Regions from separate parts of the Pantoea agglomerans genome, predicted to be linked through region 1. Evidence: predicted binding sites of a transcription regulator. Region 1 holds the regulator's gene; each other region holds the start of a gene.
What was found. Region 1 encodes CRP, which controls carbon source genes, mostly activating them, when cyclic AMP is high. Its sites were predicted from a motif close to ATGTGANNNNNNTCACAT; they were not measured.
Positions count from the first base shown of each region.

Region 2: the regulator CRP is predicted to act here: its motif matches at 3,041-3,058, upstream of garD (galactarate dehydratase).
Region 3: the regulator CRP is predicted to act here: its motif matches at 3,558-3,575, upstream of azuC (stress response protein AzuC).
Region 4: the regulator CRP is predicted to act here: its motif matches at 3,301-3,318, upstream of yrbN (protein YrbN).

Region 1 is NZ_CP083809.1:300,287-305,773, reverse strand. It holds gene LB453_RS03825 (phosphoribulokinase) at 1-617, shown strand, start outside; gene LB453_RS03820 (OsmC family protein) at 843-1,247, opposite strand; gene crp (cAMP-activated global transcriptional regulator CRP) at 1,549-2,181, shown strand; gene LB453_RS03810 (YccS/YhfK family putative transporter) at 2,240-4,315, shown strand; gene LB453_RS03805 (aspartate aminotransferase family protein) at 4,316-5,487, opposite strand, start outside.
Region 2 is NZ_CP083809.1:3,156,871-3,162,357, reverse strand. It holds gene truC (tRNA pseudouridine(65) synthase TruC) at 1-761, shown strand, start outside; gene LB453_RS17875 (flavodoxin) at 773-1,219, shown strand; gene garD (galactarate dehydratase) at 1,258-2,817, opposite strand; gene LB453_RS17865 (MFS transporter) at 3,377-4,723, shown strand; gene LB453_RS17860 (enolase C-terminal domain-like protein) at 4,733-5,487, shown strand, end outside.
Region 3 is NZ_CP083809.1:112,157-117,643, reverse strand. It holds gene LB453_RS02965 (ABC transporter ATP-binding protein) at 1-1,163, opposite strand, end outside; gene dgcA (N-acetyl-D-Glu racemase DgcA) at 1,180-2,145, opposite strand; gene dgcN (N-acetyltransferase DgcN) at 2,147-3,154, opposite strand; gene azuC (stress response protein AzuC) at 3,407-3,484, opposite strand; gene mntP (manganese efflux pump MntP) at 3,602-4,177, opposite strand; gene LB453_RS02940 (DUF1158 domain-containing protein) at 4,481-4,723, shown strand; gene mqo (malate dehydrogenase (quinone)) at 5,238-5,487, shown strand, end outside.
Region 4 is NZ_CP083809.1:3,546,296-3,551,782, reverse strand. It holds gene pnp (polyribonucleotide nucleotidyltransferase) at 68-2,203, shown strand; gene nlpI (lipoprotein NlpI) at 2,335-3,219, shown strand; gene yrbN (protein YrbN) at 3,325-3,381, shown strand; gene LB453_RS19660 (DEAD/DEAH family ATP-dependent RNA helicase) at 3,398-5,308, shown strand; gene LB453_RS19655 (SDR family NAD(P)-dependent oxidoreductase) at 5,380-5,487, opposite strand, start outside.

The sequences.
Region 1 (5,487 bases):
ACTACGGCAACGCGGGCAAAGGGCAGTCGCGCAAATATCTGCACACCTACGACGAAGCCGTGCCCTGGAATCAGGTGCCCGGCACCTTTACGCCCTGGCAGCCGCTGCCGGAAAATACCGACGTGCTGTTTTATGAAGGGCTGCACGGCGGCGTGGTGACGCAGCAGCATAACGTGGCGGAGAAGGTCGACCTGCTGGTGGGCGTGGTGCCGATCGTTAACCTGGAGTGGATCCAGAAGCTGGTGCGCGACACCAGCGAGCGCGGCCACTCACGCGAGGCGGTGATGGACTCGGTGGTGCGCTCGATGGAGGATTACATCAACTTCATTACGCCGCAGTTTTCACGCACCCATATTAACTTCCAGCGCGTGCCGACCGTTGATACTTCAAACCCGTTTGCCGCGCGCGAAATTCCGTCGCTGGATGAGAGCTTCGTGGTTATTCACTTTCGCGGGCTGGAGAATATCGACTTCCCCTATCTGCTGGCGATGCTGCAGGGCTCGTTTATTTCGCATATGAATACGCTGGTGGTGCCGGGCGGCAAGATGGGTCTGGCGATGGAGCTGATTATGGCGCCGCTGGTGCAGCGGCTGATGGAAGGCAAGCAGATCGCCTGACCAGGTCTGGCGCGGTCGCGGGTAGCAAGGCCCGATCGCAAAGACGCAAAAAACGGCCTCCCTGCCAGCTCGGCCCGCGCGTATACGCCCCTCATCCTTGAGGGGCGCCCGTAAACGGGCCAACGCGTTGCGTTGTTCAAAAACGCTCCCGGCGTTTTTGTCCATGGCGCGGGACGCTTTGCTCTTCGGCCCTTGCCACCCGCTCCTTACGTACAGTGCGCTTTTTTACAGCGCGACCACTTCATAGCTATGGGTAATCTCAACGCCCTTGCCCAGCATCAACGCCACCGAACAATATTTTTCCGCCGAGAGATCTACCGCGCGCGCCACGGCTTTATCGCTCAGCGCCTTGCCGGTCACCACAAAATGCAGATTGATATGGGTAAACAGGCGCGGCGCCTCTTCACGACGCTCCGAGGTCAGTTTCACCTCACAGTCCACTACCTCGTTGCGGCCCTTCTGCAATATGGAAACCACATCGATGGCGCTACAGCCGCCCGTCGCCATCAGCACCATTTCCATTGGACTTGGCGCTTTATCGCCGGAGTTACCGTCCATCAGGATCTGATGCCCTGACGCCGACTCGCCGAGAAAGGTTAATCCTTCGATCCACTTCACTCTTGCCTGCATGTTTCCACCTCAAGAATAGCCCTTTTGCCGCCAGAGTACGCGTTCACCTGGCAAACAGCAATCCAGAGTAATCCCCCCTTTGCTGAAGCGAGACAACAGAAGACAGTCGGCAAAAGCTGTGCTACAAACAGTGCTGAAAATAGTTCGTTCTGTTAAGGACGAAGACGGGACACATCAAGCGCCTGGCGCAAAATAAGGCCCGAATAATCTCCTTTAGGGGAAACGCTTAAAGCTTTCATCGCCTTGCAGGGACAAGTTCCCCCCGCGTTTTGGGCACGATTACAACAGAGGATAATAGCGAATGGTTCTCGGCAAACCGCAAACAGACCCTACACTCGAATGGTTCCTGTCCCATTGCCATATTCACAAATATCCATCCAAAAGTACGCTGATTCATCAGGGTGAGAAGGCTGAAACCCTCTACTACATCGTGAAAGGTTCCCTTGCGGTGCTGATCAAAGATGAAGAGGGCAAAGAGATGATCCTCTCTTACCTGAATCAGGGTGATTTTATCGGCGAGCTTGGCCTGTTTGAAGAAGGCCAGGAGCGTAGCGCCTGGGTACGCGCGAAAACCGCGTGCGAAGTAGCGGAAATTTCCTACAAGAAATTCCGTCAGCTTATTCAGGTGAACCCGGATATTTTAATGCGTCTCTCTTCGCAGATGGCGCGCCGTCTGCAGGTTACCTCGGAAAAAGTGGGCAATTTAGCTTTCCTCGACGTGACCGGACGTATTGCACAAACCCTGCTTAACCTGGCGAAGCAGCCAGACGCCATGACGCATCCCGACGGCATGCAAATCAAAATTACTCGTCAGGAAATTGGCCAAATCGTTGGTTGCTCACGCGAAACCGTGGGCCGCATTTTGAAAATGTTGGAAGACCAGAACCTGATTTCCGCACACGGCAAAACCATTGTCGTTTACGGCACCCGCTGATTTCCTCTCACTCACGGCGTGATGTTACCGTCACGCCGTTACTGCCTGTAGTGAAGTGATGTGGCGTCGAATCATCTATCACCCCGAAGTTAACTATGCCCTGCGGCAGACGCTGGTGCTCTGCATTCCGGTGGCGCTCGGCTGGCTGTTCGGCGATCTGCAAAAAGGCCTGCTCTTCTCTCTTGTGCCCGCCTGCTGCAACGTTGCGGGTCTGGATACGCCCCATAAGCGCTTCTTTAAGCGTCTGATCGTTGGCGGCTCGCTGTTCGCCCTCGGCAGCTTTCTGATCCAGCTGTTAACCCTGAAAGGCGTGCCGCTGCCTGTCGTGCTCTTTGCGCTGCCGCTGCTGCTGGGCGTCACCGGCGAAATCAGCCCGCTTCACGGCCGCCTGCTCTCCGGCACGCTGGTGGCGGCTATCTTTACCCTGAGCCTGATTGGCCGCATGCCGATCTACGTGCCCCCGCTGCTCTATATCGGCGGCACGCTCTGGTACGGGCTCTTTAACTGGTTCTGGTTCTGGCTGTGGAAAGAGCAGCCGATGCGCGAAACCCTGAGCCTGATCTACCGCGAACTGGCGGACTACTGCGACGCGAAATATACCCTGCTGACCCAGCTCACCGATCCGGAAAAAGCGCTGCCCCCGCTGCTGGCGCGCCAGCAGAAAGCGGTCGATCTGATCAACACCTGCTATCAGCAGATGCATATGCTCTCCGCCAGCCGCGACAACAGCCATAAGCGGCTGACGCGCGCGTTTCAGGTGGCGCTCGACCTGCAGGAGCATATCTCCGTCAGCCTGCACCAGCCGGAAGAGGTGCAGAAGCTGGTGGAGCGCAGCCATGCGGAAGCGGTGATCCGCTGGAACGCCAAAATTATCTCGGCGCGGCTGCGCGCCCTGGCCGACGCCATCCTTTATCACCAGCTGCCGAGCCGTTTCGATATGGAGAAGCCGCTCGGCGCGCTGGAGAAGATCGCCCGTCAGCACCCCGATAATCCGGTAGGCCACTTCTGCTACTACCACTTCAGCCGCATCGCGCGCGTGCTGCGCACGCAAAAGCCGCTCTATCAGCGCGACCTGATGACCGACCGCCAGCGCCGCCTGCCGCTGCTGCCCGCGCTGCGCAGCTATCTGTCGCTGAAGTCCGCCGCGCTGCGCACCGCCGCGCGCTTCGCCGTGATGCTGATGTTCGGCAGCGCGCTGGCGATGCTGTTCGATATTCCCAAGCCCTACTGGATCCTGATGACCATTATGTTTGTCAGCCAGAACGGCTACAGCGCCACGCGGGTGCGCATCCAGCACCGGGCGCTGGGCACCTTCGCCGGCCTGGTAATCGCCGCCGCCTCGCTGCGCTTCGCGGTGCCGGAATCGCTGGTGCTGCTGTTTATGCTGGCGGTAACGCTGGTTAGCTATCTGGTAACGCGCAAATACTACGGCTGGTCGATGATCGGCTTTACCGTGACGGCGGTCTATTCGCTGCAGCTGCTGTCGCTGAACGGCGCGCAGTTTTTACTGCCGCGCCTGATGGACACGCTGATGGGCTGCCTGATCGCCTTCGGCGGCATGCTGTGGCTGTGGCCGCAGTGGCAAAGCGGACTGCTGCGTCAAAACGCCCACGACGCGCTGGAAGCCTATCAGGATGCGCTACGGATGCTGCTGGGGCCGGAGCAGGAGGCGAAGCAGCTGGCGTATCAGCGTATGCAGGTTAATCAGGCGCACAATGCGTTGTTCAACTCGCTCAATCAGGCGATGCAGGAGCCGGGCTTTAACGCGCAGTACCTGAAAGATATGCGCCTGTGGGTCACGCACAGCCAGTTTATCGTCGAGCATATCAACGCCATGACGATCCTCGCCCGTGAGCACACCATGCTGACGTCGGATCTGGCGCAGCGCTATCTGCAGTCGTGCGAAATCGCGCTGCAACGCTGCCAGCAGCGGCTGGAATATGACGGGCCGGGATCGCAGACCAACGTGATGGCGGGCGTGGAGAACCTGGATGAGGGGCCGACGACGATTCTGGAACAGCATGTGAAGCGCATTCTGGAGCACCTCAACGTTATGCATACCATCTCGTCACTGGCCTGGAGCCAGCGGCCGCACCACGGTCGCTGGCTGATAAGACATTTACGGAAAGGGTAATCAGGCCGACAGCGCGCGCTCTACCGCCCGGGCGAAGCGCGCCATGCCCTCTTCGATATCGGTGGGCTCAATTACCAGCGACGGCGCAAACCGGATCACGTCGGTGCCCGCCACCAGCACCATCAGCCCTTCCGCCGCCGCCGCGTTAAGAATGTCGCGCGCTTTACCGGCGTGCTGCGGCTTCAGCGCCGCGCCAATCAGCAGCCCTTTGCCGCGAATATCTGAGAAGAGATCCCGCTTCGCGTCGAGCGCCTTCAGCGCCGCGACAAACTGCTCGCGCCGCGCCTGAACGCCTTCCAGCACCTCTGGCGTATTGATCACATCCAGCGCCGCTTCCGCGACCGCGCAGGCGAGCGGGTTACCGCCGTAGGTGGTGCCGTGTACCCCCGGCGACATGGTAGAGGCGATATCATGGGTCGTCAGCATGGCGCTGACCGGAAAGCCGCCGCCCAGGGCTTTGGCGGTGGTAAGAATATCTGGCGTCACGCCGTAGTGCTCATAGGCGAACAGCTTGCCGCTGCGCCCCATGCCGCTCTGCACCTCATCCAGCACCAGCAGCGCATTATGCTTATCGCACAGCGCGCGCAGCCCCTGCATAAACTCTGGCGTAGCGGGCATCACGCCGCCCTCGCCCTGAATCGGCTCGACCACGATGGCGCAGGTATGGTCGTCGATAACCGCTTTTACCGCGTCGAGATCGTTAAAGGGAACGTGCACAATATCCGCCGGTTTCGGCCCGAAGCCGTCGGAGTATTTCGGCTGGCCGCCGACGGAAACGGTAAACAGCGTGCGGCCGTGAAAGGCGTTGTGGAAGGCGATGATTTTGCTTTTAAACGGGCTGTGGCGCTGGCAGGCGTAGTAGCGCGCCAGCTTGAAAGCGGCCTCGTTCGCTTCCGCGCCGGAGTTGGCGAAGAAGACGCGATCGGCGAAGGTGGCGTCGATAAGCTTGCTGGCGAGGCGGAGCGCAGGCTCGTTGGTAAAGACGTTGCTCAGATGCCACAGGGTTTCGCCCTGGGTTTTCAGCGCCTCCACCAGCGCCGGATGACAGTGGCCCAGCGCCGTAACGGCGATGCCGCCGGAGAAGTCGATATACTCTCTGCCCTGCTGATCCCAGACGCGGCTGCCCTTGCCTTTGACCGGCACGAACTGCGCGGGTGCATAAACAGGCAAAA
Region 2 (5,487 bases), 1.2 Mb from region 1:
ATCAGGATGAGTGGCTGGTGGCGGTCAACAAGCCCGCCGGCTGGCTGGTGCATCGCAGCTGGCTGGATCGCAAAGAAAAAGTGGTGGTCATGCAGACGGTGCGCGATCAGATAGGCCAGCACGTCTTTACCGCGCATCGCCTCGATCGCCCGACCTCGGGCGTGCTGCTGATGGGCCTCTCCAGCGAAGTGGGGCGCCTGCTGTCGCAGCAGTTTGAGCATCATCAGATGCAGAAAACCTATCACGCGGTAACGCGCGGCTGGCTGCAGGAGAGCGGCACGCTCGACTACCCGCTGGTAGAGGAGCTGGACAAGATCGCCGATAAATTCGCCACGGAAGCGCGTGCGCCGCAGCCGGCGGTGACCGACTATCAGGCGCTCGCCTGGGCGGAGATGCCGGTGGCTATCGGGCGCTATCCGAGCGCGCGCTACAGCCTGATGCAGCTCTCGCCGCGCACGGGCCGCAAGCACCAGCTGCGCCGCCATATGGCGCACCTGCGCCACCCGATTATCGGCGATACCACCCACGGCGATCTGCGGCAGAATCGCGGCGCGGCGCAGCATTTCGGTGCCGACCGCCTGATGCTGCACGCCAGCAGCCTGGCGCTGACGCACCCGGTGACCGGCGAACCGCTGGTGATCCGCGCCGGCCTGGACGGGATATGGCGCGGGCTGGCCGACGCGTTTGGCTGGCAGGCGGCGTTCGCCGCCGCAGGACTTGAGTTTGCCGACGCGGCAGGCGAGGATAGCAGCTCAGCTTAAGGAGCAGGCACATGGCGAAGATTGGCATTTTTGTAGGTACGGTATACGGTAACGCGCTGCTGGTGGCGGAAGAGGCGCAGCCGATTTTACAGGCGCAGGGGCACGACGTGGCGGTTTATGACGATCCGACCTTAGCGCAGTGGCAGGGCTACAGCAGCGATGTCGCGCTGGTGATCACCTCGACCACCGGGCAGGGCAATTTCCCGGACAATATCGCCGCGCTCTATCACGACGTGAAAGATAAGCTGGGCTATCAGCCGACGCTGCGTTACGGCGTGATCGCGCTGGGCGACAGCAGCTACGACCACTTTTGCGGCGCGGGCAAAACCTTTGACGCGCTGTTGCAGGAGCAGCACGCGCAGCGCGTCGGCGAGGTGCTGCTGGTGGACGCTACCGAAGATCCTGAGCCGGAGACGGTCACGTCGCCCTGGGTTGAAGCCTGGGGAAAACAGCTTTGAGTTAACCGCGCCCCGCCGCAGCGCAGCGCGCCTCGCTGTCAGGTCACCGGCGCCGGATTGAACACCGCCAGCTGGTTGCGAATGCCCCAGCGATCTGACCAGGTTTGCTGGCGGCCGCTGGCGATGTCCAGTATCAAGTGAAAGAGCCGCCAGCCGACCTGCTCAATGGTCTCTTCTCCCGTGGCGATAGTGCCGGCGTTAATATCCATTAAATCGTGCCAGCGATCGGCCAGCGCGTTGCGCGTCGCCATCTTGATCACCGGAATCGCCGCCAGTCCGTAAGGGGTGCCGCGTCCGGTGGTAAAGACCTGCAGCGTAATCCCCGACGCCATCTGCTGCGTGCCGCAGACGAAATCGCTGGCGGGAGTAGCGGCGTAGATCAGGCCGCGCCGCGTCGGCCGCTGGCCGGGCGACAGCACTTCGACAATCGCGCTGCGGCCCGATTTGGCGATCGATCCCAGCGCTTTTTCCACCACGTTCGCCAGCCCGCCTTTTTTATTGCCGGGCGAGGGGTTGGCGCTGCGGTCAGTCTGGCCCTGATCGAGATAGTCGTCATACCACGCCATCTCCTCCAGCAGCCGCCTGCCGACCTCTTCATTAATAACGCGCGGCGTCAGCAGATGGATAGCGTCGCGCACTTCTGTCACTTCGGAAAACATCACCGTCGCGCCGCAGCGCACCAGCAGATCGGAGGCGAAGCCCACGGCGGGATTGGCGGTGACGCCGGAAAAGGCGTCGCTGCCGCCGCACTGCGTGCCGACGATCAGCGCGGAGGCGGGACAGGTTTCACGCTGGCGGCGGTTGAGTCGCTCAAGGTGCCTTTTCGCCACGCTGAGGATCTCCTCCACCATCGCGCCGAAGCCGATATGGCGCTCATCCTGCAGGCGCACAATATCGCTTTCGTCGAGTGAAATCGCCTGCACGTCGGGGGTGCCGGTCAGCAGACGATCCGGCTGCAGCTTCTCGCAGCCGAGGCTCACTACCATGATTTCGCCGCCGAAGTTAGCGTTCAGCGCCAGGTTATGAATAGTGCGAATCGGCACCACCGCCGCCGGCGCGTTAATCGCCACGCCGCAGCCGTACAGGTGGTTTAGCGCCACGACGCCATCGACGTTCGGATAGTTCGGCAGCAGGTCGCGTTCGATAATCTGCACCACGTAGTCCACCACGCCCGCCACGCAGTGTACGCTGGTGGTAATGCCGAGCAGGTTGCGCGTGCCGACGCTGCCGTCCGCGTTGCGGTAGCCTTCAAAGGTGTAGCCCTCCAGCGGCGGCAGCTCGGGCGGCACGTTGGTCGCCAGCGGCAGGCTGGCGAGCGGCGGCGCTTCAGGCAGCATAACCAGCGACTCGTCGATCCAGCTCCCCTGGGCGATATCGCGCAGCGCATAGCCGATCGTTTCGCCATAGCGGAGGATGGCCGCCCCCTGCGGAATCGCGGCGAGGGCGACTTTATGCCCTTGCGGAACATGTTCCGTCAGCGTCAGCCCATCGGGAAAGGTGGTGCCTGCCGGCAGGCCCTGGCTATTGACCACGATAGCGACATTGTCATCTTCATGGACTTTGATACAGAGCGGCGGCTCATTCAGAATTCGGTTCATCGCTCACCTTCCAGTCATGCATACGCGAATAATGATTAATCCCGTGCCCGAGCAGGCTTTGTCAGCAGCCGGGCGCGCCGTACGTGGCGGCGCATTATCGTTCTTCATGACGCACATCAGATTTGCCAGCCTTAGTATATGAACCCCGGTTGTCGCCCGCATTGTGCAACTGACCGGCATTTGCGCGCATTTACGCTGCTTTTTGGTTCGCTTCTCCAAAAGCAAGTGAAGAGTCTCACAAAGGCGTCCGCCGCTGCTTAATAAATCGCCATTACTGGCTGAAAAAAGCGGGTTCCGTGAGGCGCGCCGCAGTCGGCTGTGCAACTGCCAGACAATGCGTGTCCCAGAGGCTTAATTGTCAGGCGTTCTTCCAGTGCCTCCGCCTGTTGTCATTCCTATACTGGCTTTCGTTATTCGACGTTAGGTTATTCGTCACGACGCACTATCGGTTTGCCCCTATAAAAAATCGCCGTGTTTAACCCGACTTCTCTCTGATACCCAACGCGATGTGTATGCAGTCAGAGCGAATGTAGCGAACGCTATATTTCAGGAGTGCATCATGAATAGTTACAGCCAGACGGCGGAAGCGGTGCAGAAGCGCACCAACGCCCGCTACTGGATCGTGGTGATGTTGTTTATCGTCACCTCGTTCAACTACGGCGACCGCGCCACCATTTCCATCGCCGGCTCCGCCATGTCGAAAGATATCGGCCTGGACTCGGTGGGACTCGGCTATATCTTCTCGGCGTTCTCCTGGGCCTATGTTATCGGCCAGATCCCGGGCGGCTGGCTGCTGGACCGCTTCGGCTCTAAACGCGTCTACTTCTGGAGCATCTTTACCTGGTCGCTCTTTACGCTGCTGCAGGGCTTTGTCGATATCTTCAGCGGCTTCGGCATTGTCGTTTCGCTGTTTCTGCTGCGCTTTATGGTCGGCCTGGCCGAGGCCCCTTCGTTTCCCGGCAACAGCCGCATCGTTGCCGCCTGGTTCCCGGCGCAGGAGCGCGGCACCGCGGTGGCGATTTTCAACTCCGCGCAATATTTCGCCACGGTTATTTTTGCGCCGATTATGGGCTGGCTGGTGGCCGAAGTGGGCTGGGCGCACGTGTTCTGGTTTATGGGCGGTCTCGGCATCATTCTCAGCTTTATCTGGCTGAAAGTGATCCACGATCCAAACGACCATCCCGGCGTGAACAAAGCCGAGCTGGAGTATATGGAGCAGGGCGGCGCGCTGATCAATATGGACGCGAAAAAGACGCAGCAGAAAGTGAGCTGGGATGAGAAGTGGTTCCAGATCAGACAGCTACTCTCCTCGCGCATGATGCTGGGTATCTATCTCGGCCAGTACTGCGTCAACGCGCTCACCTATTTCTTTATCACCTGGTTTCCGGTCTATCTGGTGCAGGCGCGCGGCATGTCGATTCTGAAAGCGGGGATGATCGCCTCGATTCCGGCGGTGTGCGGCTTCCTCGGCGGGGTGCTGGGCGGCGTTATTTCCGATTACCTGATGCGGAAAACCGGCTCGCTCAATATTGCGCGCAAAACGCCTATCGTGCTCGGCATGCTGCTCTCGATCAGCATGGTGATGTGTAACTACAGCGATACCGAATGGGTGGTGGTGTTCTTTATGGCGCTCGCCTTCTTCGGCAAAGGCATCGGCGCGCTGGGCTGGGCGGTAATGGCGGACACCGCGCCGAAAGAGATCAGCGGCCTGAGCGGCGGCCTGTTCAATATGTTCGGCAACTTATCCGGCATCGTTACGCCTATCGCTATCGGCTATATCATCGCCAGCAGCGGCTCGTTTGAAGGGGCGCTGATCTATGTCGGCATCCATGCGTTCGTCGCCGCGTTCAGCTTCCTGGTGATTGCAGGCGATATCAAACGTATCGAACTGAAACCGCGCGGATAAGGAGAAAGTATGTCTACGCAAAGCTCGCCGATCGTCACCCGCATGCAGGTGGTCCCGGTCGCCGGATATGACAGCATGCTGCTGAATATCGGCGGCGCGCATAACGCCTGCTTTACCCGCAATATCGTCGTGCTGACCGACAGCGCGGGGCATACCGGCGTCGGCGAAGCGCCCGGCGGTGACACCATCTACCAGACGCTGGTCGAGGCGATCCCGCAGGTCGAGGGGCAGCAGGTGGCGCGCATGAACCGGCTGGTGCAGCAGGTGCACAAAGGCAACCAGTCGGCCGACTTCGATACCTTCGGCAAGGGTGCCTGGACCTTTGAACTGCGCGTCAACGCGGTCGCCGCGCTGGAGGCGGCGCTGCTCGATCTGCTTGGCCAGTGCCTCGGCGTGCCGGTGGCGGAGCTGCTTGGCCCCGGCCAGCAGCGCGACGAGGTAACGGTGCTCGGCTATCTCTTCTATATCGGCGACCGCCGCAAAACCGATCTGCCCTACCTGAGCGGGGAGAGCGGCGACCACGACTGGTATCGCCTGCGTCATCAGGAGGCGCTGACGCCGCAAGCGGTAGTGCGCCTGGCCGAGGCGGCGCAGGACAAATATGGCTTTAAGGATTTCAAACTCAAAGGCGGCGTGCTGCCGGGCGAACAGGAGATGGAATCCGCAGCGGCGCTGAAACGGCGCTTTCCCGAGGCGCGCATTACCGTCGATCCCAACGGGGCCTGGCATCTGGACGAGGCGATCCGCCTCTGCAAAGGCATGGG
Region 3 (5,487 bases), 190 kb from region 1:
AAGAGAATACTGTCGGCGTCGCCGTCGACCAGCCGCATCAGCGCGCGGCCGGTGGTCGATTTGCCGCAGCCGCTTTCGCCGACAATCGCCAGGGTTTCTCCCGGCCAGAGGGCGAAGTCGATCTGTTCGACCGCATGCACGCGGTGCGTCAGCGCGGAAAAAATACCGCTGCGCACGGGAAAGCGTACGGTCAGTCCACGCACGTCGAGCAGCGGTTTCTCTTCGTAGCGCGCGGTGATGTGCGCCTCCTCCTCTGGCGCGTCGCTGTGCAGCAGCGGAAAACGCTGCGGCCAGCGCTGTTCGCGCATGTCGCCAGGTTTCGGCACGGCCGCCAGCAGCGCCCGGGTGTAGTCATGCTGCGGCGCGGCGAAGATCGCCTCCACCGGCCCCTGCTCGACGACGTTGCCGCGATACATCACCACCACGCGGTCCGCGACTTCCGCCACCACGCCCATATCATGCGTGATAAACAGCACCGCCATCCCTTTTTCCCGCTGCAGCTCGCGCAGAATATGGAGAATGCGCGCCTGCACCGTGACGTCGAGCGCGGTGGTCGGCTCGTCCGCAATAAGCAACTGCGGATCGCACGCCAGCGCCTGCGCAATCATCACGCGCTGGCGCATCCCGCCGGAGAGCGCGTGCGGATAGCTTTTCATTACCCGATCGACGTCGGCGATGCGCACCTGACGCAGCAGCGACCGCGCGCGGGCCTGCGCTTCAGCGCCAGAGCAGAGTCGATGGTCGCGCAGCGCTTCGGTAAGCTGATCGCCCACGCGCAGCACCGGGTTGAGCGAGGTCATCGGCTCCTGAAAAATCATCGCCATCTCCCGTCCGCGCAGCCTGCGCCGCTGCTCATCGCTGAGCCGGCTGAGATCGCGCGTTTCGCCCGTGCGGTCGCGAAAGCGAATCGCGCCGCCGTCGATGCGCGCCGAGGCGGCCAGCAGCCCCATTACCGCCAGCGAGGTGACCGATTTTCCCGATCCGCTCTCGCCGACGACCGCGACAATTTCCCCGGGCTGAATGGCGAAAGAGACATCGTGCAGCGCCTGATGCGAACCGCTGCGCCCGCGAAAGCTGACGCTGAGATGCTCTATCGCCAGCACCGGCGCGCGCGCTGAATCGGCAACGCTGGCGGCGTCAGGCAGGCGAGAAGTGTCCGTCATCGTTGCTCCATATGCGTTACAGCCAGATACGGCCTTGTGAATAGGAAAGGAAGGGCGAACTGTCCGCCGCCAGCCAGATGGGGCCATCCAGATCGACATGTTCTGCCTGCGGGGTAACCAGCAGCGCCGCCTCCATCGCCAGCGAGGAGCCGAGCATGCAGCCGACCATCAGCCGCATCCCCTGCTTTTTCGCCTCGTCAGCCATCGCCAGCGCCTCCGTCAGGCCGCCGCACTTGTCGAGCTTGATATTGATCATCTCGTAGCGATCGCGCAGCGCGGCGATATCGCCGCGCGTGTGGCAGCTTTCATCAGCGCAGAGCGGAATGGGATGGGCGATGCCCGCTAAACCGGCATCCTCGCCCGCCGGCAGCGGCTGTTCGATCATTGCGAGCCGGTAAGGCAGCAGTGAGGCAAACAGCGACGGCAGATCAAGCCCGCTCCAGGCTTCGTTGGCGTCGGCGATCAAGGTGGCGTCAGGCGCGGCGGCGCGGACAGCCGCGACCTTTTCCACAATCGCCTCGCGGTCGAGCTTGATCTTGAGCAGCAGCGCGCCGCGCGCTACCGCGTCCGCCGCCGCGTCGGTCATCTTCTCGACGCTGTCGAGGCTGAGGGTTTCAGCGGTCACCACCGACGGCGGCGCGCTCAGCGCGGCCTGCTGCCACAGGGTTTGCTTCGCCCGCGCGGCGTCCAGCCGCCACAGCGCGCAGTCCAGCGCGTTGCGCGCCGCGCCCGCGTTAAGCTGCGTTTGCAGCGCATGGCGGCTCAGCCCCGCCTCGATCGCCTCTTTCATCGCGTTAAGCTGCGCGTGCACGCTCTCGACGGACTCGTTATAGCGCGGCGTCGGCGTGCATTCGCCGCAGCCGATAAAACCGTCCTGCTCCAGAACGACGCGGATCACCGCCACGGCGGTGCGGGTGCCGCGCGCAATGGCGAATGGCCGCGCCAGCGGCAGCGTCAACACCTCAATCAGCATGCGACGCATCTCAGCCCCGCTCTTTCAGCAGGGCGGCGATCGCATCAATGCCGAAACGCACCGGATCCGTTGCGGGCACGCCAAAGGTGTCGCTGAGCTGCGCGCAGTAGTCGCGCGCCTCTTGTTCGCTGAAGTTAGAGGTGTTGATGGCGAAACCGGCCAGCTGCGGATTGTCGCTGGTCACCTGCGCCGCGCGCAGATTGGCTTCGACGCAGTCCGCCAGGCCCACCATCGGCTGATGAGGCAAATGACGCATATGCGGACGCCCCATCTCATGGCACATCACCAGCCAGTGCGGCTGCGCGCCGTGGATTAATCCCATGCTGACGCCCGCATAGGAGGGGTGGAACAGCGAGCCTTGCCCCTCGACGATATCCCAGTGATCGTCGTCGTTGGCTGGCGAGAGCGCCTCCGCCGCGCCGGCGATAAAATCGGCGATAACCGCGTCGATGGCGATGCCTTCGCCCGCCACCAGGATGCCGGTCTGTCCGGTGGCGCGAAAATCCGCCTTCATGCCCTGCTCGCGCATGGCGGCTTCCAGCGCCAGCGAGGTATACATTTTGCCGACCGAGCAGTCGGTGCCAACGGTCAGCACGCGTTTTCCGCTGCGCTTTTTGCCGCTGCCCACGTTTAGTTTCGGCCGCATATGACGGATATCGAACAGCGCGACGCCGTGCGCCTCCGCCAGCGCCACCAGTTCAGGTTCGTCGGCCAGACGATGATGCAGGCCGCTCGCGACGTTCATCCCTGCTTTAATGGCGGTGGTAATGCTCTCCAGCCAGTGCTGCGGCAGATAGCCGCCGGCGTTGGCGGTGCCGAGCACCAGCGTTTTGGCGCCGCGCGCCTTCGCCGCCGCGATGTCCAGCTCTTCAAGTCCCAGGGTCACGGTACAGCCGGGCAGGCGAATTTCGCCGACGCACTGTTCGGGTCGCCACACCTGAATGCCGCGCGCGGTTTTAGCGGCCAGCGGATCGGTGACGTCGCCGAGAAATAGCAGATAGGGTTGCGGGATAAGCATAATGCGTTCTCTTTCAGACAGGGTGGAAGGTCTGAAAGGCACTATTTCACGGGCGGCGAAGCGGGACGAATGCTTGTTTAGTCGCTGGCTATAACCTGCGGCTATAGCGAAAAGCTGAGCTTATGGCAGAGGCCGAATCGGGTGGTAAAAAGAGGAGGGTGCGCGAAGGCGTAGAAAGAAAAGCGTATGGCGAGGGGGCATCACGGCACGCTAGCGGCCGTGATTGCCTGAGACGGTATAAAGCGTAAAGGATTAGTACATCGCGCCTGGCGGTACATATTTGAAGGTTTCGACGTAAGCGCGGAAAACATATTTTACGAAGCGTTTCATAGGCTACCTGATTCAAAATTTGTTGAAGAAATGCAGAGAAATTATAACTTCCGTGCATTTTTCAGGCAATAAATTTTGAACCAGATCACAAAAACACCCTTAACGGGCGATAACAACTCAGGCGAAGAGATTGAGATGCTCGATCAGAATGGTACAGCCGATAGCGATAAGCACCACGCCGCCGAGCACTTCCGCCCATTTGCCCAGCACCGGCCCGACCAGCCGTCCCACCAGCACGCCGGTGGTCGCCATAATGGTAGTCGCCATGCCGATGGTCAGCGCGGTGGCGATAATATTGACCTGCAGGAAGGCCAGGCCCACGCCCACCGCCAGCGCGTCCAGGCTGGTGGCGACCGCCGTGGTCGCCAGCACCATAAAGCCATGACGCTGCGGCGCTTCGCACGCTTCTGCCGTCGCCGTCTGGCGAAAACCTTCCATCATCATGCGTCCGCCCAGGAACGACAGCAGAATAAAAGCGACCCAGTGATCCCAGGCCATTACATAACGGCTGGCGGCGAGGCCGGCAGCCCAGCCGATCAGCGGCGTCAGCGCTTCAATCGCGCCAAAAATCAGACCGGTGCGCAGCGCTTCTTTAAATCCGGGACGATGCAGCGCCGCGCCTTTGCTGAGCGCAGCGGCAAAAGCATCCATCGACATGCCGAAGGCAAGGATCAGAGTTGCGATAAAAGTCATAATGGCTAGTGTCAGGGTAAAAAGCGTTCAGACGCCTGCTTTTTGCCGCAATAAAGGTTCAGTCTGGTAAAAGTGCGCGCAGTCTAGCACGCATCCCGCCTGATAAAAAGACAAGGAAATCATGGATTTAAATATAGCAAAGGCTATAACTTTTATCTTTCGCTATCTTTTGCCGCTAAGTTAATGGTCCTTAAGCCTTTTCTCAGAGCCAGACGCGCGGCCTGAAGGCGTGGCCGCGGCGGGGATTGAACCCCGGCGGAGATTGCCGGAAAATAGCCGCGCTGACTAATGCGGAACCTGCTGATGAAAAACCCTTTTGAATCCCTGATTATCCCCGGCGGCATCTTGCTGCTCGGCTTTCTCTCTGCGCTGCTGCTGCCTGCGCCCAATTTTGGACTGACGATGGCCAGAAGCCTGACCCAGCGTCTGCACCTGCAGGATATCAACCAGCTCTATACCCTGATCTTCTGCGTCTGGTTCCTGCTGCTGGGCGCGGTGGAGTTTTATGCGATCCGCTTTATCTATCGCCGCTGGTTTCGCACCTGATCCTGTTGCCTGTCGCTGCGGCTGTCGGCCCGGCGCGGGCAGATTGAAATCACAAAAATGTAACATTACTTTTACAGAATCGGCTGAAAAAGGCCGCCTCGTGAAAAATCCTTTATCGATCCCTTTTTGTCTAATCTTTTAAAATCAGCGCCTTATAAAATAAGGCGATTTTTCCCTCTCTCCCTGCCATGCACCGTCATCGTGCATTTCCGCAACATCATATTCGGTTAACCCGCTGAGTTTTCGATAAAAAATTCCTTATGCACGTCGAGCCGGGATGATTAATTCTTATGCTGAATCATTTCTGCATTTAAAAAATAAACAAATGTTTAATTCAGAGGCGAGAATGTTATATTCAACAGATAAAGCATAACGTGCAGTTAACCTGCAGCCCGCTTAAACGAACCTGAGTCTTAACCTTTGAGAAATAGCGCAACGCGCTCCCAAGAAGCGCGGCTATTTCGCCTGCGAACCTGTTGAGCATCAGGTCAACAGAGAGAGGAGATGTCGCCTCATGAGCAAAACAGCTGTAAACCTTACGCTCGCAACGAGCGCCGTTGGCACGGGAAAACCGCAGATGTCCGAGCGTAAAGACGTTGATGTGCTGCTGATTGGCGCAGGCGTAATGAGCGCGACGCTAGGCGCCTGGCTACAGGAGCTGGAGCCGGACTGGGCCATTGAAATGGTCGAGCGTCTCGATAACGTGGCGGAAGAGTCCTCTAACGGCTGGAACAATGCCGGGACCGGCCATGCCGCGCTGGCGG
Region 4 (5,487 bases), 840 kb from region 1:
ATGCAACTGAGGATCGGTAATCCATGGCACGCCAGTGAGGCGTAGCCCCGAAGTTAAGGAATTCATTTTGCTGAACCCGATCGTACGTCAATTCCAATATGGTCAGCATACCGTCACGCTGGAAACCGGCATGATGGCGCGCCAGGCCACCGCAGCCGTTATGGCCAGCATGGACGACACCGCGGTATTCGTTACCGTTGTCGGCCAGAAAAAAGCTAAACCAGGTCAGGACTTCTTCCCGCTGACCGTGAACTACCAGGAGCGTACCTACGCTGCTGGCCGTATCCCGGGCAGCTTCTTCCGTCGCGAAGGCCGTCCAAGCGAAGGCGAAACCCTGATTGCGCGTCTGATTGACCGCCCGATTCGCCCGCTGTTCCCGGAAGGCTTCGTGAACGAAGTTCAGGTTATCGCCACCGTGGTTTCCGTTAACCCGCAGGTTAACCCGGATATCGTTGCGATGATTGGCGCCTCCGCCGCGCTGGCGCTGTCTGGCCTGCCGTTCAACGGTCCAATCGGCGCCGCGCGCGTCGGCTACATCAACGACCAGTATGTGCTGAACCCGACCGCTGACGAAATCAAACAGTCTCGTCTGGATCTGGTGGTTGCCGGTACGCAGAATGCGGTACTGATGGTTGAGTCCGAAGCGGACATCCTGACCGAAGATCAGATGCTGGGTGCAGTGGTGTTCGGCCACGAGCAGCAGCAGGTTGTGATTGAAAACATCAATAATCTGGTCGCAGAAGCGGGCAAACCGCGCTGGGACTGGCAGCCTGAGCCGGCTAACGACGCGCTGATCGCACGCGTTGCCGCGCTGGCCGAAGCGCGCATCAGCGACGCTTACCGCATCACCGACAAGCAGGAGCGTTACACTCAGGTTGGCGTCATCAAAGATGAAACCATCGCTGCGCTGCTGGCTGAAGACGAGACGCTGGACGACGCTGAAATCGGCGATATCGTACACAGTCTGGAAAAGAACGTGGTGCGTACCCGTATCCTGAACGGCGAACCGCGTATCGATGGCCGTGAAAAAGATATGATCCGTGGTCTGGACGTGCGCACCGGCGTACTGCCGCGCACGCACGGCTCGGCGCTGTTCACCCGTGGCGAAACGCAGGCGCTGGTCGCCGCGACGCTGGGTACCGCGCGCGACGCACAGAACCTGGATGAGCTGATGGGCGAACGTACCGACAGCTTCCTGTTCCACTACAACTTCCCTCCGTACTCGGTAGGTGAAACCGGTATGGTCGGCTCGCCGAAGCGTCGTGAAATTGGTCACGGCCGTCTGGCGAAGCGCGGCGTGCTGGCCGTGATGCCGAAGCAGGAAGAGTTCCCGTACACCGTGCGCGTTGTCTCTGAAATCACCGAGTCCAACGGCTCTTCTTCTATGGCTTCCGTGTGCGGTGCTTCACTGGCGCTGATGGATGCTGGCGTGCCGATCAAAGCGGCCGTTGCAGGCATCGCGATGGGCCTGGTGAAAGAAGATGAGAAGTTTGTCGTGCTCTCCGATATCCTCGGCGACGAAGATCACCTCGGCGACATGGACTTCAAAGTAGCCGGTAGCCGTGAAGGTATCACCGCGCTGCAGATGGACATCAAAATCGAAGGCATCACCCGCGAAATCATGCAGGTTGCGCTGAATCAGGCTAAAGGTGCGCGTCTGCACATCCTGGGCGTGATGGAGCAGGCAATCAGCACGCCGCGTAAAGAAATCTCTGAGTTCGCGCCGCGCATTTACACCATCAAGATCAATTCAGACAAGATCAAAGATGTGATCGGTAAAGGCGGTTCCGTGATCCGCGCGCTGACCGAAGAGACCGGCACCACCATCGAGATCGAAGACGACGGCACCGTGAAAATCGCGGCGACCGACGGTCTGAAGGCGAAAGAGGCGATTCGTCGCATCGAAGAGATTACTGCCGAGATCGAAGTGGGCCGTATCTACAGCGGTAAAGTGACCCGTATCGTCGACTTCGGCGCCTTCGTCGCCATTGGCGGCGGCAAGGAAGGTCTGGTACACATTTCTCAGATCGCCGACAAGCGCGTAGAGAAAGTGACCGACTACCTGCAGATGGGTCAGGAAGTGCCGGTTAAGGTGCTGGAAGTGGATCGTCAGGGCCGCGTCCGTCTGAGCATCAAAGAAGCGACAGAGTCTAAGCCGCAGGGCGAAGAAGCTGCCGTGACCAGCGCACCAGACGCAGAGTAATTCCCTGTTTGCCTCTCCTTATCCCATCGCGGATGGGAGAGGCGTTTGTGTCATCGCGAGGGCGGGAATCCTTGTGCACAGCAGGCGGATAACAGGAGCGTTGTCCTAATGTTTGTATTCGGGAGTGGGAAATGAAGCCTTTTTTGCGCTGGTGTTTTGTTGCGACAGCTATCACGCTGGCAGGATGCAGCAACTCCAATTGGCGTAAGAACGAAGTTCTTGCAGTACCTCTACAGCCCACACTGCAGCAGGAAGTGATTCTGGCGCGCATGGAACAAATTCTTGCCAGTCGCGCCCTTACCGATGATGAACGCGCACAGCTGTTATATGAGCGCGGAGTGTTGTATGATAGTCTCGGTCTGAGAGCACTGGCGCGGAACGATTTCTCGCAAGCGCTGTCTATAAGACCAGATATGCCGGAAGTGTTTAACTATCTCGGCATATATTTAACGCAGGCAGGCAACTTTGATGCTGCCTATGAAGCGTTTGATTCTGTACTTGAGCTTGATCCAACTTACAATTATGCGCATTTAAACCGTGGTATCGCCCTCTATTACGGCGGTCGATACAAGTTAGCGCAAGATGATCTGCTGGCGTTTTATCAAGACGATCCCAACGATCCTTTCCGCAGCCTGTGGCTCTATCTCGATGAACGCGAGATGGACGCTGATAAGGCGAAAGTTGCGCTGCAGCAGCGTTACGACAAAGCGGCCCGTGATCAATGGGGATGGAACATTGTCGAATTCTACCTTGGCGACATCAGTGAAAGCACGCTGATGGAACGTCTCAAGGCAGACGCAACGGATAACACCTCGCTCGCTGAACATCTCAGTGAAACCAACTTCTATTTAGGTAAGCACTACCTAAGTCTGGGGGAGAAGGACAACGCGAAAGCGCTGTTCAAACTGGCGGTGGCCAACAACGTCAATAACTTTGTTGAACACCGATACGCATTGTTGGAACTGGCGCAACTCGGCCAGACACAAGACGATTTATCAGAATCTGACCAGCAATAGCTGACGAACTTTTATTGCCTGAAGTACCCGTTAAGTCATCATCTTCCGGGATGAGGGCCTTTCTGTTCGTCAAAACTTCTAATTTGAGCCGGTTCACACTTTTTGATGAAAATGACTGAAAATTTTCACGACGAGTTATGTAGACTGGCCGCCGCAATCTAAGAGGCACGTGTACTACATGACTGATATTCAAACCACTTTTGCTGACCTGGGCCTGAACGCCGACATCCTCGAATCACTGAACGGCATGGGCTACGTTAAGCCTTCTCCGATCCAGGCTGAGTGTATTCCTCACCTGCTGGCGGGCCGCGATGTACTGGGTATGGCGCAGACCGGTAGTGGTAAAACTGCAGCGTTCTCGCTGCCGCTGTTAAACAACATCGATCCTGCTCTTCGCGCACCGCAGATCCTGGTGCTGGCGCCGACCCGCGAGCTGGCGGTTCAGGTTGCTGAAGCGATGACTGAATTCTCTAAACATATGCGTGGCGTCAACGTCGTGGCCCTTTACGGCGGCCAGCGTTATGACGTGCAGCTGCGCGCGCTGCGTCAGGGCCCGCAAATTGTGGTGGGCACCCCGGGTCGTCTGCTCGACCACCTGAAACGCGGTACGCTGGATCTCTCTAACCTGCGTGGCCTGGTGCTCGACGAAGCTGACGAAATGCTGCGTATGGGCTTCATCGAAGACGTTGAAACCATCATGGCGCAGATCCCGGAAGGTCATCAGACCGCGCTGTTCTCCGCGACCATGCCGGAAGCGATCCGTCGCATCACCAAACGTTTCATGAAAGATCCGCAGGAAGTGCGTATCCAGTCCAGCGTCACCACGCGCCCGGACATCAGCCAGTCTTACTGGACCGCGTACGGTCGTAAAACCGACGCGCTGGTGCGTTTCCTTGAAGCGGAAAATTTTGATGCCGCTATCATCTTCGTGCGCACCAAAAACGCCACGCTGGAAGTGGCTGAAGCGCTGGAGCGCAACGGCTATAACAGCGCCGCGCTGAACGGCGACATGAACCAGGCGCTGCGTGAGCAGACGCTGGAGCGTCTGAAAGATGGCCGTCTCGATATCCTGATCGCCACCGACGTTGCTGCGCGTGGTCTGGACGTTGAGCGTATCAGCCTGGTCGTTAACTACGACATCCCGCTGGATGCCGAGTCTTACGTTCACCGTATCGGTCGTACCGGCCGCGCCGGTCGTGCTGGTCGCGCGCTGCTGTTCGTCGAGAACCGCGAGCGTCGTCTGCTGCGCAACATCGAGCGCACCATGAAGCTGACCATTCCAGAAGTGGAACTGCCGAACGCCGAACTGCTGAGCAAGCGTCGTCTGGAGAAATTCGCCGCGCGCGTACAGCAGCAGCTGGAAAGCAGCGATCTCGACCAGTATCGCGCTCTGCTGGAGAAACTCTCTCCGCAGGAAGAGCTGGATATGGAAACGCTGGCTGCCGCGCTGCTGAAAATGGCGCAGGGCGAACGTCCGCTGATCGTACAGCCGGATGCGCCGCGTCCGCAGCGTCGCGAGTACCGCGATCGCGACGACCGTCGTGATGACCGCCGCTCACCGCGTGAAGCGCGTGACAACCGCGAAGGCGGCGATCGTCCGCGTCGTGAACGTCGCGACGTCGGCGAAATGGAGCTGTACCGCATTGAGGTGGGCCGTGATGACGGCGTTGAAGTACGTCACATCGTCGGCGCTATCGCCAACGAAGGCGACATCAGCAGCCGTTACATCGGCAACATCAAGCTGTTCGGCACCCACTCGACCATCGAGCTGCCGAAAGGCATGCCGGGCGATATCCTGCAGCACTTCACCCGTACGCGTATTCTCAATAAGCCGATGAATATGCAGCTGCTGGGCGATGCGCAGCCGCAGAGCGAAGGGCGCGGCGAACGTCGCGGCGGCCGTGATTTCGGCGGCGAGCGCCGTGGCGGCGGCAACCGTGAAGGTGGTCGCGAAGGCGGACGTCGTTTCTCTTCCGAGCGTCGTGAAGGCGGTCGTGAAGGCGGACGTAGCAGCTTCAGCCGTGAAGGCAGCCGCGGTCCGCGTCGCGAAGAGGGCGCTGCTGCAGCGCCGCGTCGTCGCGAGTTCTGATAATCAGCCTGGCTGATTGATAAAAAGGGAAGCCTTCGGGCTTCCCTTTTTTTTTACCTTTCTTTCTCTTCTCAGGCACCACCAGCTATCAGAACGCGCTCGCCGCTGATATAGGCGGCCTCCTCTGAGGCGAGAAACAGCGCCACCTGCGCCACATCTTCCGGCAGCCCGAAGCGCCC